Regions from separate parts of the Paenibacillus sp. VT-400 genome, predicted to be linked through region 3. Evidence: riboswitches for the same ligand, from Rfam matches in the RefSeq annotation. Region 3 holds a riboswitch; each other region holds the start of a gene.
The links. Region 3 has a riboswitch for S-adenosylmethionine ahead of mmuP (S-methylmethionine permease). Riboswitches for the same ligand answer to the same signal wherever they lie in the genome.

Region 1 (5,764 bases), on a different contig from region 3:
TTAAACCAACAGCGGGTGAGAAAAAATTGAAACACTTAACTTTGTTTAAATGGTTAACCGTATTAACCTGTCTTGTCATGTTTCTGGCCACTTTTGGTGGAGGCATAGTAACCAAAACGGAATCTGGCCTTGGCTGCGGAACGGAATGGCCTTTATGTAACGGAAAACTCGTTCCCGCACATACTGTGGCTTCACTCATTGAATATTCCCATCGCGCTGTAAGTGCACTGGCTGGACTGTTGTCCATTGCCTCGTTTGTTGCTTTTCTGCGGTTTGGAAAATCACGCCGTGACCTGCAATTGTTTTCTTTCTTAACTCTGGTATTTGTTATCGTCCAGGGAATCATGGGGGCTTTTGCCGTTGTCTTCTCCCAATCTTCAGCAGTCATGGCACTGCATTTTGGCTTTGCATTGATTGCTTTTGCCAGTTCCCTAATGATGGCGCTGGGCATAAGGCAGGAGGCCAAAGATGGCGGATTGGAGCGCCTGAATAAATACCCTCGGGTTAGCAAAAAATTCAGAAATCTGGTCTGGTTCTCCACCATTTACACATATCTCGTGGTATACACAGGTGCATTTGTGAGTCACACGGATTCTGCCGGCGGATGTTCTGGATTTCCGCTCTGTAACGGGCAGATTATTCCTGAGCTTTCGGGTGGGGTAGCGGTTGCTTTTGCTCACCGTGCAGCAGCTGCGTCGCTCGTGATTGTTATTGCGATCCTGGGTCACTTCGCTTACCGTAATCATCCGGACAACAAGGAAATGCGTACTCTGGGTGTGGTATCCGTTGTTCTTATTCTGATGCAAGTAGTCATTGGTATTTTCATGATGGTGACAATGAACCGTCCGGAAGTATACATGTTCGTAGCTCTTGCTCATATGCTGGATATCGCCATATTGTTCGGAGTCTTAACGTATATGAGTTTCCTGGTGTACAAGCTACATCGCCCGGCTAATCGTTTCTAAGATATAGATCCATTCTTTTTCAAAGGTACTTGGGCTAAATATGAAAGTCCACCATCCAGTGATGTACATCATTGGACAGGTGGACTTTGTTTGATGTCAGAGGGATCAGGGCAACCTATGGCAAGCAGCAATTACACGGAATGAATGATGCTTCGTTTACGGTGATGAATTCTTGTTGATTTGGAAAAGAGGAGGTTAGATATGCTGCGAACGTTGTTGGGGGAAAAGCCACGTATAAACGAAGGTAAATTGAAGGCAGCGATGGACGCAATGGCGCATACGCTTGAGCTATTTCAACGACAAATGCATGTGGACCATGATCCCACGCATGACTATCGGAAACTGTATGTGTGGACTCAGGGACTCATCTCCTCACTGGATGAACTGGAGCAAAGCTGTTTCGCTGCTGCTCATTTTCGCAAAAAGGTCGTTGCAGGCTCAACGGATGATATGACGGCGACTGAAAAAGCCGAGTATGCACGTTATGTGTATTTCTACAAAGATGGCTTTATCCGCTGCTTTGCCATTCTGGATAAAGTCGGCACAGTATTAAATGAAATATTCCAGCTGAATACTTCCAATACCAAAGCACATTTTTCTTATTTTACTGTGTTAAGGCAGTTCGACTATGCAAGGGAGCATCATGATCTTGCATTGCAATTAATACAGATCAAGGACTCTTATCGTGAACCGATGAGCAAGCTGCGCAAGCGACGTAATATGGAAATTCACTACATGAACTCAGAAATGCACGATGACCTGTGGCAGTTACACCAGACCTTGCAAGGTAAAGTGAAATTGGAGGATCTGAATCAGCATGTGCAGGAAATGCGTCAGGGCGTGGATATGGTCTGTGAAACGTTAACAGCCTCTTATAGTTATATCAATAAAATATGGAAAAGAAATAATTCCCTTTGACAAATCGGAATACTTGGAATATACTGAGTTTCAATCGAATGTTACATGGATATAACTGATATTTCGGAAGTTACGTTCACATTATAAAGCATAAACTACATGAACTTATAAAATCCTACAACAACATATTTCTTATCGAGAGCGGCGGAGGGACAGGCCCGATGAAGCCCGGCAACCGATTTGTAATGACATGATACATGTATCATTCGTTATAGATGTTAGGTGCTAATTCCTACAAAATGGTGCAAGACACGATTTTGGCAGATGAGAAGGTATATTCTTTCACGTGAAGAGCCCTCTTTGTATCTGCAAAGGGCTCTTTTTTTGTACTTTAGGGGGAGTTTTCCTTTAGATCGGGTAAAGATACAAGTAGGTGGTTGGAAAGGGGCAAGTGCGATTGATTGAATTAAAAGGTTTAACGAAAACGTACGGCAAAGGAACAAAATCTACAACAGCGTTATCCGAGTTGAATTTGAGCATCCAAAAGGGCGAAATCTACGGAGTGATTGGCCATTCCGGAGCGGGCAAAAGCACATTGATTCGCTGTATTAATTTGCTGGAACGGCCTACGGAGGGTGAGGTATGGGTTGACGGAATTAACCTGACTGAACTGAGCAAAACCGAATTGCAGCAACAGAGACGCAAGATCGGAATGATTTTTCAACACTTTAATCTGTTATCTTCGGCAACGGTATATGACAATGTAGCTTTTCCACTAAAGCTTGTGAATACACCCAAGGATGCCATTGATCGAAAAGTGAAGGAAATGCTTGCACTGGTTGGTCTGGAGCACCACAGCAGCAAATATCCGGCTCAATTATCGGGTGGCCAGAAACAACGTGTAGGGATTGCGAGAGCACTTGCAAGTGATCCAAATGTACTTCTCTGTGATGAGGCTACTTCGGCACTTGATCCGCAGACAACAAATTCAATCCTGAAGTTATTACTCGACATTAATGAAAAGTACAACCTAACGATTGTGCTGATCACACATGAGATGCATGTCATTCAGAACATCTGTGACAAGGTGGCTGTCATTCATCAAGGTGGCATTGTGGAACAAGGACCTGTAACAGACGTGTTCTTGAAGCCGCAGCATGCGATTACGCGGGACTTCATGATGCGTGACCATGAAGCTGGACTTGCTCTGGAAGAGACCGCTCTGGCAAATGCAGGCGTTGAATTGCAGGCAGGTGCTGCTTCCAAACTTGTGAAGATATCCTTTCTGGGTAACAAAACGTATGAAGCGATTTTGTCTAGAACGGTACGTAAGACAGGCGTGGATTTTGCCATCCTGCAAGGTACAATCTCTACGATCAAACAGGTTCCTTATGGGCAACTGACCGTTCGGTTCGAGGGTGATTCAAATGCTATTGATCGGACGATATCAGAATTGACCGCAGAGGGACTTGATGTGGAGGTGCTTCGTTAGATGGATTTTTCAACAGTTCGCTGGGAAGAGGTTGGTAAAGCCTCCATTGAGACACTGCAAATTTTGGGTGTATCAGGCTTGTTCACCGTAATTTTTGGTTTACCGCTCGGAGTGCTGCTGTTCATGACAGCCCGATCTGCTTCGATCAAGTCACGGACGGTGTACATTATATTGTCCTTGATTGTGAATATTTTGCGCTCAGTCCCATTTATCATATTGATTGTTGCTCTTATACCGTTCACTCGTTCACTCGTCGGTACTGCTACAGGTGTGTTAGGTGTTATACCACCTTTAGTTATTTCAGCAGCTCCTTACTTTGCTCGATTGGTGGAGACGACGTTGCGAGAAGTTGATCGGGGTGTCATTGAAGCGGCACAGTCAATGGGTGCATCGACCGGACAAATTGTAAGACGGGTATTACTGCCTGAAGCGTTACCTGGTTTGGTTGCTGGTATTACCATTACCATCGTTACGCTTGTCTCTTACACGGCGATGGCGGGCATGGTTGGTGGTGGAGGTCTAGGAACGCTGGCAATCAACTATGGGTATTATCGTTATCAAAATGAAATCATGATTATATCCGTAGTATCGATGATCATTCTTGTGCAAATTCTCCAGATGGCTGGAGATCGCTTGGTTACATTTTTCACCAGGAAATAACACATAGATAACATGATGGTTATGCAATAATGCAGATGCCACATGACAAAAATGATTAGAGAAGGGGTTTTACACATGAAAAAATGGTCTTTTGCTCTACTTAGTCTTATGTTGATTGCGGTTCTCGCAGCTTGCGGAAACAACAAGGACGCCGATAGCGGCGCAGACAATTCAGCAGGTGCACCTCGTACAGTTGAATTGAAAGTTGGAGCTTCACCTACACCACATGCAGAGATTCTGGAAAGCATCAAGCCTGAACTGGAAGCACAAGGTATTCGTTTGCAAGTCGTTACGTTCAATGACTATGTACAACCCAATCAGCAACTTGCTGATAAAAAATTGGATGCGAACTTTTTCCAGCACCAGCCTTATCTGGACACAGAGAATAAAGAACGTGGATTCAACCTCGTTTCTGTAACACCTGTTCATGTTGAACCTTTTGGTGGATACTCCAAAAAGATTAAGTCTTTGGATGAATTGGCAGACGGCGCAAAAGTAGCAATTCCAAATGACCCATCCAATGGTGGACGTGCACTGTTGTTGCTCGCGAAGGAAGGTATCATTACGCTGAAAGACAACACAAATATTACATCTACGATTCAAGATATCACAGCCAATCCGAAGAACCTGGATATCATCGAGCTGGATGCAGCCATGATGCCTCGTCAATTGGATGAAGCGGATCTGGTATTTATCAACGCTAACTATGCGCTCGAAGCGAACCTGAATCCGGAGAATGATGCTTTGCTGATCGAAGATCTGCAAGGTAACCCATACGCAAACATCCTCGTTTCCCGTGAGGACAACAAGGATGCAGATGCAATCCAAAAACTGGCTGCTGCTCTGCACTCCGAAGAAGTGAAAACATTCATCAAAGAACGTTATAAAGGTGCAGTTGAACCTGCAACTGAATAATTCATGATATGTATGATATGATGTGAAGCTTTTAAGAATAAGCCGTATATCTCTTCAGAAGAGATATACGGCTTATTTTATGTTTCCTAATCTGTGCTGACGTGGCGATCAATAAGGGAAGGGTTAGGGCTTATCTTGTTTCTCCGCGTTGGAGTGATGTCCAGATTGGCGGTAATAGGATAATTCATTCTGATCAGCATACTGCTGCTCATCTGCTTCTTGCAGGTACGTTCTCTCGGAGGGAGAGAGTGTTTCTTCTTCTCCGTGTGAGCTTTTGATCTTGTATCTGATCCAACCGATTAACCCAAGGACGACAACCAGGATCAAGGCCCATCCTTTTTTGAGCAAAAGAAGAGCACTGAATTTCTGGGAAGCCGTGTACCCGATCCCGCCCATCAGAAGACTGTTGAGCCCTATGGTGGATGTTTTGTCAGTCGAAGCATTGTACTCCTCGTAGGTGTATCCTGCATTGATGCTAAGCTTATGAAGTACGGTTTCCTCAAATGCCTGACGGCTCTGTTGAAAGTTGGCCGTATCTGTAACCAGAATGGCTGTGATGTACCCTTCGCGTGTCAGGAGTTTTACATTGTAATTGACCATGGATTGCTGATCAGCATTCTTAAAACCAAGGGAGTAAACCAACTGATGTTTGGTACTGTCATATGCCGGTTCGATTTCCCACCCCGTTATGTACGTTCTATATTCAGGATCAAGTTTTCTGTTATCTTCTTCTGTGCCTCGGATATAACTGCTTAACAGCTCTTCGGCACTCAAATTTTGATCGTCATCATGGATATGACCTGTCTTCACGTACTCGAACACAACATACCACGAGCCGAATTCACTATTGCTGGTTAGGCTTCCGATTTCGTTC
Region 2 (5,764 bases), on a different contig from region 3:
TACACATCACACACGTTTGTGTAGTTGACGTTACGCCCAATTACAAATGTTCTGTATGGTTCAGGGTGCATGCGTTTCATAATGACATTAGCAGCTGCCCCGATTTTGTCCACTTCATTTGATTCAAATAGCTCAATCGTGTCTTCCAAGTCTAAACGTTCGCCCCGAAGGGCTTTATCTAAGATACGGTCTACCGTACTCATCGTAAAAAAGCCTCCCTCATGAAGAGAAATTATATAACGATCCGTCCCAACTTGTTCAAGAGAAGCAAGTTCTGGTGGCAACATCGTATTTCTGTACTCCACATATCGTAACACAGGTTACATGTGAAAAAAAGCACCTTATGTACAGGTGCTTTAAAAATAAGTAAAAATTTTTACATATGGAAAGGAATTAGTTCGAACTTAAGTGATACACATCGGCGTATTCGGGCATCCATTTTTGTTAGGATTCCTGAAGTGCTTGCTCCAAATCTACAATGAGATCTTCGATATCTTCCAGACCTACGGAGAAGCGCAGCAACCCATCTGTAATGCCACGGTCACGGCGAACCTCAGCCGGCATTGCCGCATGAGACATCATGGCTGGGTAGGACAGAATACTCTCCACAGCTCCCAAGCTTACAGCAACAATGGGGAGCTTCACCCGGTTAAGAACTGCTTTTGCACGATCACCTGAACCGACGTCAAAAGAAACGACAGCTCCATATCCTGTGGACTGGCGCTCATGTGCCTCACGGCCCGGATGATCCTCCAGTCCAGGATAAAAGACAGCGGTAATATCACTGCGCTCATTAAGCCATGCCGCCAGTTTGGCTGTACTCCGTTCACTATGAGCCATGCGAGCCCCCAAGGTTTTCATCCCGCGCATCAGAAGCCAAGATTCTTGTGCCCCGAGTACAGTTCCAAGTCCATTTTGCAACTGTTTTAGTTGTACGCCAAGTGATTCCGTGCGAGCAACGGCTAACCCTGCCAGTACATCACTGTGACCTCCGAGAAACTTCGTAGCACTATGTACGACGATGTCCACACCAAGCTCAATTGGACGCTGATAGTAAGGTGTCATAAAGGTGTTATCCAGAATCGTGATCAGGTCATGTTCCTTCGACCAGTCAGTTACAGCAGCGATATCCGTAATTCGCAGTGTAGGGTTGGACGGTGTTTCCATATAAACTGCCTTGGTGTTTGGCTTGAGTGCCGCTTTTACTTCATCTATATTGGTCATGTCTACAAAGGTTGTCTCGATCTGCATACGGCTTAATATGGAAGTAAGCAAACGATACGTACCTCCATATACATCTTCCGTTACAATCATGTGATCCCCTGCGGAGAACATCATGAACACGCTTGAGATCGCAGCCATCCCCGAAGAATAGGCAAAGCCTCGTGCGCCGCCCTCCAGCAATGTGATGTAATCTTCCAAAGCCTGACGTGTCGGATTACCCGAACGACTGTAATCATGTTGAGGCGGATTGAAGATATCAAAATGATGGAATGTTGATGCTTGATAGATCGGTACACTTGAGGCTCCGGTCGTTTTGTCAATCTCATCGCCAAAATGGAGCAATTTGGTATCAAATTTCAACTCGGAATTGGGCTTATTGTTGGACTCCCTCATGAGTGCACGCCTCCTTCCACTTCCTGCTGTGCAGCTGTCAGAGCATTGCCGAGATCTGCAATCAGATCATCTGCATGTTCAATGCCTACGGAGAACCGGAGCAGACGGTCATCTACACCTACGGCGTCACGAATTTCAAGCGGAATATCCGCATGAGTCTGTACTGCCGGATAAGTCATGAGTGATTCGACTCCGCCGAGACTTTCGGCAAAAGCAATGAGTTGGATATGACGTAGCAACGGTTCAACATAACGTGCATCCTTCACTTTGAAAGAGAAGATACCTGTGTTACCCGTGGATTGTTTGTTCTGTATCTCATACCCCGGATGATCGGATAGACCTGGATGATACACTTCAACCACCGCTGGGTGCTCAAGCAAGTATTTAGCAATAGTAAGTGCATTGTGCTCATGACGCTCCATGCGAAGGGCCAGCGTTTTCATACCTTTCATCAACTGGTAGGAGTCACTTGGAGATAATACCGCTCCAATGGAATTATGCAGGAACGCCATCTCTGCAGATAACGCCTCACCTTTGGTAATAATTAGACCGGCGAGCACATCATTATGTCCGCCCAGATATTTGGTAGCGCTATGAATGATGATATCGGCACCCAGTTCAATCGGACGTTGGAAAAATGGAGTCAACAACGTGTTGTCAACAATGGTCAACAGGTTGTAACTTTTCGCCCAGGAAGCAACGGCTTTCACATCGGTGATCATCATCAGTGGATTGGTTGGTGTCTCAATAAATACAGCTTTTGTATTCGGTTGACGAACCTTCTCCAGTGCTGCAAGGTCATTCGTGTCCACATAACTAGCAGTTACGCCGAAACGGGACAGAATACGTTCCAGCAGACGATAGGTTCCACCATACAGATCCAGCGATACAATCAGATGATCCCCTTGACCAAACATGGCAAAAATCGTTTGCAGCGCGGCCATTCCCGAGCTACAGGCAAACCCTGCATCACCGGACTCCAGCGCTGCAGCGGCTTCTTCCAACACTTTACGGGTTGGATTAGTGGTACGAATATAATCAAACCCCGTGCTTTGTCCAAGCTTCGGGTGGCGAAACGCAGTGGATTGATAGATCGGAAAGTTAATGGCGCCTGTTACCGGTTCATTGATGGACCCAATTTGTGCTAAGCGGCTTTCGATTTTCAACTTGTTGTTGTCTTCCATTGCTGCATCCTCCTGTAATCTCGATTAGATTTGCGGGCCAATATCGTAAGGTGTTTCTTGATACACATAGTAATTGAGCCAGTTAGAGAATAATAAGTTGGCATGAGCGCGCCAAGTAGCTGGTGGCACACGAGAAGGGTCGTCATTCGGATAATAATGCCTAGGCAATGCGATATCCAACCCTTTGGCTGCATCCCGGTCATACTCCCACTTTAATGAGAACGGGTCATACTCGGCATGTCCTGTGGCAAAAATCTGTTTGCCGTCTTTGGTAGCAACCAGGAAGATCCCCGCTTCCTCTGATTCAGCCAAAATCTCTAAATTCTCATTCTTTTCAATATCTTCGCGTCTCACTTCCGTATGACGGGAATGTGGAACGTTGAATACTTCATCGAATCCACGCAACAATGGAACATGTGGTTTATTGATGGTATGTGGGAAAACGCCAAAACACTTTTCATCAAGTGCAACCTTGGGTACGTCAAAATGATGGTATAAACCTGCCTGGGAAGCCCAACATATGTGGAGGGTTGAAGTCACATTGGTTTTAGTCCATTCGAAGATCTCCTGGATTTCATTCCAATAGTTCACGTCTTCGAAATCCATTTGTTCCACCGGGGCACCCGTAATAATCATTCCATCGAAACGGCGGTGCTCAATCTCATCAAAGGTTTTATAGAACAGATCCAAATACTCCTGAGACGTATTCTTCGACGTATGGGATTTGGGATGTACGAGAACGACATCCACCTGAATAGGCGTGTTTCCCACCAGACGAAGCAATTGTGTTTCGGTCGTTTCCTTTGTGGGCATCAGGTTTAATATAGCGATACGGAGTGGACGAATATCCTGCTGATATGCAGAAGTTTCATCCATGACGAAGATATTCTCTCCTTCAAGTACTTCTTTTGCTGGTAGAGTATCGGGTATTTTGATTGGCATAGTAAGTCTAACTCCTCCTTGTGCATAGATAGATGCAGCCACCCCTGGCTTGATGTCTTCACATCAATACAGTTATAGACTGCCTTGAGCTTGTAAAAACATTGAATTGCTCTTTCATCCAACGTTACAAACAACCTCAAGTTCCTTAGCGAAAATCACTGCTGAGAAGTCGGGGCATATAACAAAGACCTTCCTCGGATTTCGAGAAAGGTCATATGTAAAAAAGATATGCGCCTCTCTCATCTCTCAGTTACAACAGTGCCACCTGACACTTAGTCGCTGCAAGAATTAGCACCGTGCGGTATACCGCCGGTTGCCGGGTTTCATCGGGCCAGTCCCTCCACCTACTCTTGATAAGATTTCGCTGTATTAGATTGTAATTAAATATGGTTCACCGTCTACTTTATTACATTAATGCCCTCACGTCAAGATGCAGTTCGATGTCTGCTTCCCAGATCGGAACCGTTCATCATCCGTTGTCATACACTGCCTCAGGGCGCGAAATAGACACATTTTTGCGCTTGAAAGCACCTTGTACCAGCGGTATACTAAACAAGGTGTTATAAACCCTTATGTGAGAGGTGACATATTAAATGGATGGCGACCCGAGGCCTGACTGGCAGCCGAATTCCGACAAACTGCATAGAGAATTGACATCAGCATGCCGGCAGCGGGACGTGACTTCCGTTTGATTATATAGTGAACGCAGCCCTGATCTCCAGGCTCCGCTGCCGACCGGCTGATTTGTTCTTTTTGCGCCCATAATGATAATATCCGCCAAGTTGGCGGGTGCAGAAGGAGTAGATTAACGATGAAAATCCGGTTGGTAAACAACGGTGTATTTATTCCGGTGGACGATATTCAGCAGGCGCTGACTCCACCAGCGGAAGGATTTTACTGGATTGATGCAGACGTAGACGATTTAGCGGTACTTCAGCCGCTGTTCTTGATGCATGATCTGGCTGTGGAAGACTGTCTTAGTGACGAAGAACAACGTCCGAAGATTGAAATTTATGAGAACCATTATTTTATTGTGATTAATAGCATCCGTTTTGATGATGAAGAGATATTTCTACGTGCGGTCAACTTATTCCTCGGCAGACATTTCATTATTAGTGTTACCAAGCACAAGGTCAGCGAATTGCGCACACTGAAACCCATCCTTTGGGAACAGGAAATCAGTACACCGGATCGTCTGCTGTATTTGCTGGTTGATTTGATTGTTGATAATTATTTCACCGTAGGTGACCGAATTGAAGCACGGATCGAGAAGCTTGAGGAAGACATTCTGATGCACACCAAAAAGTCACATCTGAATGAAATCATCGGGCTACGCAGTGAGATTCTGTGGCTGAAAAAAGTCCTTGGACCTCAGAAAGAGGTTATTAACACCTTGAATAAAAAAGATCTGCGTCTCATCGATGATCAACTGCAAAAGTATTTCAGTGACATCTATGAGAATGCTGTAAAAATATCTGAAACCTTTGAGACTTATCGCGACCTGATGGGCAACTTGCGAGAAGCCTACCAATCCAGTATTGCGAACCGGGCGAATGAGATCATGCGTGTATTTACCGCCATTACCACGGTCTTCATGCCGCTGACGGTCATTACCGGTATATACGGTATGAACTTTACGAATATGCCCGAGCTTAACTGGAAATACAGCTATTTTGTTGTGATTGGCCTAATGGTTACCCTGGGCCTGAGCATGTTCTTCATTTTCCGCAAGAAAGACTGGGTATGAACTCGTATGAAATAACAAAGACGAAGCGCTCCTCCGGGAGAAACGCCTCGTCTTTTTTCATTTCTGATTATTAACCAACATTCTTCTCTGTCTCTGCGTGCCGACGGAAGCGGATTCGAATCATGCGCAGTCTTTCATAGACCTGCTCCAGACTTCCTCCATCGGGTTTCTCTCCTCCATACACCTTATGTAATACTGGCTTCAGGAACGTATCTCCCAGCTCCTCATACGCACTCCATACGGCCTCTTGTTCGTTCTCTGGCATCACTGCCAG
Region 3 (5,764 bases):
GTGATTGAAATTTTGCTTAGTAATCAGCTATTCGAAATTGGCAATCTGAGACCCGTGCTCGGTGATGGGGTCATGCCGGTTTTCCAAGGGTTGAAGCCTTCACTATTATCTTATACAGGCTATGAGGTGATGTTAATCATGACTGCCTATATGAAAAATCCGAAGAAGAGCAATAAAGCGATGACCTGGGGGATACTCATATCCACTATTATCTACTTGATCACGGTGGTGATGGTTATAGGGAGTTTATCGCTCGATGGCATTAAAACTCGAACCTGGCCAACGCTGGATTTGGTAAGAAGCTTCGAAATTCAGGGTCTGATATTTGAGCGTTTTGAATCCTTATTACTGGTCATCTGGATTATGCAAATCTTTTCGACTACAGCAATTACACATTACTGCGCTTCGGTGGGTATTCGTGATTTGTTTCGTTCCAAAAAAATCAAAGGCATCATGTACGGCCTGCTTCCGTTCATTTATCTGACAGCAATGATACCCAAAACAGTGGATGATACTTTTGCACTAGGAGATATGCTGGGCAATGTGTCCGTATTTTTGTTTGGCATTTTACCTCTGGTACTACTGTTGTTAAGTCTGATTCGCAAAAAAGGAGGCAAGCATGCATGATTACATTCCGTATGTTGTTACGCTTAGCCACTGTATTATGCATTCTCTTAACGATATCCGGATGTTGGAGCAGTCGGGAGATAGAGGATCTAAGTGTCTACGTTGGTCTTGGGATCGATATCGGTAAAGAGACAGAATTTGAGAAAGACATCGCTACTCAGGGAGGAGCGTACTCCAAGCAGAACAATTTGACGGCCACGGTACAGATTGCTCCCGGTAATTCCAGCAGCCAAAAGAGCCAACAATCCGGTTCGCCTGCTTCTGGTAAAACGTCCTATTCCAATGAACAGCTTACTGGAGATTCCTTGCTGCAAATCTTTCGTCAGTTTGCACTGAGGCGAGATCATCCGCTCATCGGACATCATCTGAAGGTTATCGTTGTGTCCAAGGATATCGCCAAAAAGTATGGTCTGGACCAGCTGCTGGATTTTGTACTTCGGGATAACGATATTCGTCCTAACTGTCTGGTGTTGATTAGCCATCATCGCGCTGTTGATGTACTGACTTCAGATGATCCTTCCCGGATTCCAGCATTTTATCTTACAGGTATTACCGGTAATTCATACTTGTCCAATAAAATCCTGGACCCCGTTCTACTCTCCAAATTAGATGCACAAATGCAATCCGGTTCCAGCTTTTTGCTCCAGAATGTACTGAACTTCAATGGAGAGGACAAGTTCTCCGGTGCCAGTATCTTTGATGGGAAAACAACCAAATTCATCGGGGAACTCAGCCAAACGGATCTAGAAGGGCTATCCTGGCTCAGACCTAAAGAAAAAGGAGGTATCTTGAAGACATACAATAAAGCGGGATTCACTGTTGTATATGAAATGAAGAAGAAAAAAACAACAATAATTCCAAAAGTGGTTGGCGATGATATTTCATTCCATGTGAAGACTGAATCCGAAGGTTGGTTGATGGAGGATTGGCGTGCTCCCGAGGAAGAGGAAAAAGGTGCGTATCTCAGTGAATTGGAAAAAGAATTTGCTGAACTTGCCGAACAACAGATTCGACAGTTGTTATACAAACTGCAGCATACCTATAAAGTAGATGTTGCGGATTTTCGGGATAGCTTGCGTATCAAAGAACCTAAAACATGGAAAAAAGTCAAAGACGATTGGGATAAAATTTTTAGCACCGTGCCGATCACGTATGAGGTAAAGACCACCATCACCAATCCGGGGTCTTCCACCGAATAGCGAGGTGTGCCATTTATTATTTAAATGTTGACACATTCATGATAGATCGCTATATTAGTAAAAAATCATTTTCTTATCCAGAGAGGTGGAGGGACTGGCCCTTAGAAACCTCAGCAACAGATCTGAAGGATACTGTGCTAATTCCAGCGGGTGAAAGCCTGATAGATAGGAGCGTTTGTTTTTATTTGTCAGTAACGGCGCACTCTTTAGGCAGAGTGGGTCTTTTTTGTTTTTTCTGGATGAAGAAGTAGGGGAGCAGCAGGTATGGAGAACAACAACGACAAAGGGCATTTTCAGCGGAAAATGCAGGCACGGCATGTGGTCATGCTCTCTCTCGGAGGAGTCATTGGAACGGGATTATTCCTCAGCTCAGGTTACACCATTCAGCAGGCGGGACCACTGGGAACCATTCTGTCCTATCTGATTGGAGCCATCGTTGTATATCTGGTGATGCTCTGTCTTGGTGAACTGTCTGTTCATATGCCAGAGACGGGAGCATTTCATAGTTATGCAGCCAAATATATCGGACCGGCAACAGGTTACACGGTGGCTTGGTTATACTGGTTAACCTGGACTGTTGCGCTTGGCTCCGAATTCACAGCCGCCGGATTGCTGATGCAGCGCTGGTTCCCATCGGTGAACGTATGGATATGGAGCGCGGTTTTTGCACTGATGATCTTTCTATTCAACGCTTTAACGGTGAAATTATTTGCGGAATCCGAGTTCTGGTTCTCATCTGTAAAAGTAGTGACTATCGTAATTTTCATTATTATCGGTGGCGCAGCCATGTTTGGTATTATTCCCATGGCGGATTCTGAACCGGCTCCATTTCTATCGAATATTACCGCATCCGGGTGGTTCCCTCATGGAGCTACAGCGATATTGATGACCATGCTTGCTGTAAACTTTGCCTTCTCAGGCACCGAGTTAATCGGCATTGCCGCCGGGGAGACGGAGAACCCGGAAAAGACGATACCAAAGGCTATTCATACAACGCTGTGGCGTTTGGTTATTTTCTTCATCGGAACGATTATTATCTTGTCGGCCTTGCTGCCCATGTCGGATGCCAGTGTACTGGAAAGTCCGTTTGTAGCGGTAATGGAGCGGGTGGGTGTACCCTATGCAGCAGACATTATGAACTTTGTTATTCTGACGGCGATTCTCTCTGCTGCCAATTCAGGCCTATATGCTTCTTCACGGATGCTCTGGTCTCTGGCTGACAAAAGAACGATCTCTCCGTGGTTTGCCAAATTGACCAAAAGCGGAGTACCGCTGAATGCACTTCTGATTAGTATGGTGGGTGGTGCGCTGGCATTGCTGTCCAGTATTATTGCGCCAGGTACGGTGTATATTACGCTGGTTTCCATTTCAGGTCTGGCTGTCGTTGCGGTATGGATGAGCATCAGCGCTTCCCAATACATGTTCCGCAGACAATATATCCGGAAAGGACATGCGGTCAAAGATCTGGTCTACCGCACACCACTGTATCCGGTGGTACCAATTGTTTCATTTATATTATGTCTGGCTTCATGCATAGGTATTGCCTTTGACCCGACACAGCGAATTGCTCTGTATTGTGGGGTTCCGTTTATCGCATTATGTTACGCTGCTTATTATCTGACAGAACGTGTGAATAAGAAAAGAGGAAAAGTACATGACGCAAGCACAACAGACTAACCCCATAGAACAGATCCTGCGTGAACATCCAGTCATGATTCTGGATGGAGCGTTGGCTACGGAACTCGAACAGCATGGATGTGATCTCGATGATCCACTATGGTCTGCTCGTGTGTTGCTTGAGAATCCGGATGTTATTGTTCAGGTCCATGCAGATTATTTTCGAGCAGGAGCCGACTGTGCGATTACATCCAGTTATCAGGCGACGGTGGATGGCTTCCGCAAGAGAGGAATCGATGAACAGGCAGCACTTGAGCTGATCCGCAAGACGGTGGAGTTGGCTGCTCAGGCGAGAGATGCCGTATGGGCGGAAGTGCAGAGTGATTTAGTAGGGAGAGAAAGCTCAACAGGTCAGCTTGTAGAAGCTCCTTCGGTACGTGCCGAGACGGTGGAGAATGAGGAGCAAATAACAGAACGTACAGTAGATCACGAAGGAGATTGTCTTCGTCCACGTCCAATTATTGCCGGGTCCGTTGGGCCGTACGGCGCCTATCTGGCGGATGGATCAGAGTATGTGGGACATTACGCCGTGTCGGATGAGACGCTTGTCGCATTTCACCGTCCGCGTATGGCGGCGCTGATTGAAGCAGGTGCTGATATTCTTGCGTTTGAGACGATTCCTTCCTTGCAGGAAGCACAAGTGCTGGTTGATTTACTGAAGGAGTTTCCTCATGCGTATGCTTGGCTATCCTTTTCTTTAAAAGACGGGACAAGCATCAGCGAGGGTACGCCACTTGAGGTATGTGCACAGACGTTTGGCTCCGAGCCGCAGATTGCGGCGATTGGCCTGAACTGTGCTCCGATGGAAGTGGTAACGGAAGCAGTGGGTATTTTGCGCCGTACCAGCGATAAACCTGTTATTGTGTATCCGAACTCGGGAGAGACGTATGATGCAGCAACGAAGACGTGGAGCGGACAGGGTACTTGTGGCAGCATGAGTGATGCTTCGGAGCAGTGGGTTGCTGCGGGCGCGCAAATTATTGGCGGCTGCTGCCGTACTACGCCACATCAGATTGGTGCGCTTGCGAAGAAATGGCGGAAATAGTTCATATCATGATAACAAGCCCTTCCACATCCTATAGAGGTATGGAAGGGCTTGTTTTATTGTGTTAGGCATTCTGATTACATTATTCGATAACCAGCATACGTGGCGATGCTTCCCGAATGATTCTCGAAGAGAACCACGATCCAAGGCTGGCTGCAATGATGCTTAGACAGGTGAACAGTACCATTCCACCCCAATGCAGGATCAGTGGAAGTTGTACGATACCATAACCGGAAAGGATCATTTCGAGTAGAAGAGGCAGCAGATATACGCCGACGAAAATACCCAGTATGGCTCCCACGGAGGACAGTATGAACATTCCCATGGTGAGCGACAACCGGATTTGGCGGGATGTCATTCCCAGCGATTTGTATATCCCGTACGTTCTGCTTTCTTTACGGATATTGATTCTACAGGTACTGAAAATAATGATGAACGTCACAATGATAAACAGCAATCCGATCAGGCTCATCGGATAGATCAGGATGTTAGCGGCTTCCGCGTAAACCGAATCAAGCAAAGTCTTCTGAGTGACTACCGAAGCAAAATCTTTAAATTGCTCATTTAATTCAGAGGCAACCTTACCCGCTTGTGCCATATCGTTCACATTGATGAAGATAACATCAAATTCACTATAACCGGGGTTCACACTTCTCATGGCATCAATGGTGATTCTGCCTGAAACAGACATGTTGGCGATAGCCTGATAGATGCCTGTGATGAGGAATGTACGCTTTTCTCCTTCAATATAGATATCGATAAGATCACCGAGATCTTTATTTGATGTTTTGGGTATACTTACACCAATGGCAATTTCATTCGCATGTTGTGGGTTAACCCCTTTTAACGTTTCGAATCCAAGTTCCTGATAACTCCCGTCCAGTACACTCAAGTTGAGACTGAGGGATTGGCCCTTCACTGTTGCAGAAGACTCCGGGCTAATTACACCCGTTGTGTTCCCTTGCCAGCCTGCATTGCTAATCCTTGTATCCTCTTCTAACGTTTGTTTCAATTCAGTCTTTGGAAAGTTACCTTTGTTCACGACTACTGCTGCGATATTGGCATTGTCATACCCCCATTTAGCTGCGGTCTGTTCAATTCCGGTTATACTGGTCAGCAGAACATAACCCAGAACAAGTACGGAGGAAGCCATGGTGGCTAGCAGGAGTGTTAGAACAGAGCTTTTGGTGTTTTTGAACACATGTCTGAATCCAAG

Region 1: it holds a riboswitch for S-adenosylmethionine, as region 3 does, so the genes downstream of both, EL84_RS08050 (methionine ABC transporter ATP-binding protein) here and mmuP (S-methylmethionine permease) in region 3, are expected to answer to the same signal.
Region 2: it holds a riboswitch for S-adenosylmethionine, as region 3 does, so the genes downstream of both, metA (homoserine O-acetyltransferase MetA) here and mmuP (S-methylmethionine permease) in region 3, are expected to answer to the same signal.

What each region holds. Positions count from the first base shown of each region.
Region 1 is NZ_LELF01000059.1:269,455-275,218, reverse strand. It holds gene EL84_RS08060 (COX15/CtaA family protein) at 27-965, shown strand; gene EL84_RS08055 (Cthe_2314 family HEPN domain-containing protein) at 1,167-1,883, shown strand; SAM riboswitch class I at 2,013-2,154, shown strand; gene EL84_RS08050 (methionine ABC transporter ATP-binding protein) at 2,281-3,315, shown strand; gene EL84_RS08045 (methionine ABC transporter permease) at 3,316-3,975, shown strand; gene EL84_RS08040 (MetQ/NlpA family ABC transporter substrate-binding protein) at 4,051-4,890, shown strand; gene EL84_RS08035 (DUF2167 domain-containing protein) at 5,014-5,764, opposite strand, start outside.
Region 2 is NZ_LELF01000067.1:988,363-994,126, reverse strand. It holds gene mqnC (cyclic dehypoxanthinyl futalosine synthase) at 1-203, opposite strand, end outside; gene EL84_RS15255 (trans-sulfuration enzyme family protein) at 445-1,617, opposite strand; gene EL84_RS15250 (PLP-dependent transferase) at 1,614-2,801, opposite strand; gene metA (homoserine O-acetyltransferase MetA) at 2,826-3,743, opposite strand; SAM riboswitch class I at 3,980-4,103, opposite strand; gene corA (magnesium/cobalt transporter CorA) at 4,555-5,490, shown strand; gene EL84_RS15235 (HRDC domain-containing protein) at 5,561-5,764, opposite strand, start outside.
Region 3 is NZ_LELF01000065.1:184,185-189,948, reverse strand. It holds gene EL84_RS10565 (spore germination protein) at 1-627, shown strand, start outside; gene EL84_RS10560 (Ger(x)C family spore germination protein) at 624-1,826, shown strand; SAM riboswitch class I at 1,897-1,998, shown strand; gene mmuP (S-methylmethionine permease) at 2,091-3,503, shown strand; gene mmuM (homocysteine S-methyltransferase) at 3,481-4,548, shown strand; gene EL84_RS10545 (ABC transporter permease) at 4,631-5,764, opposite strand, start outside.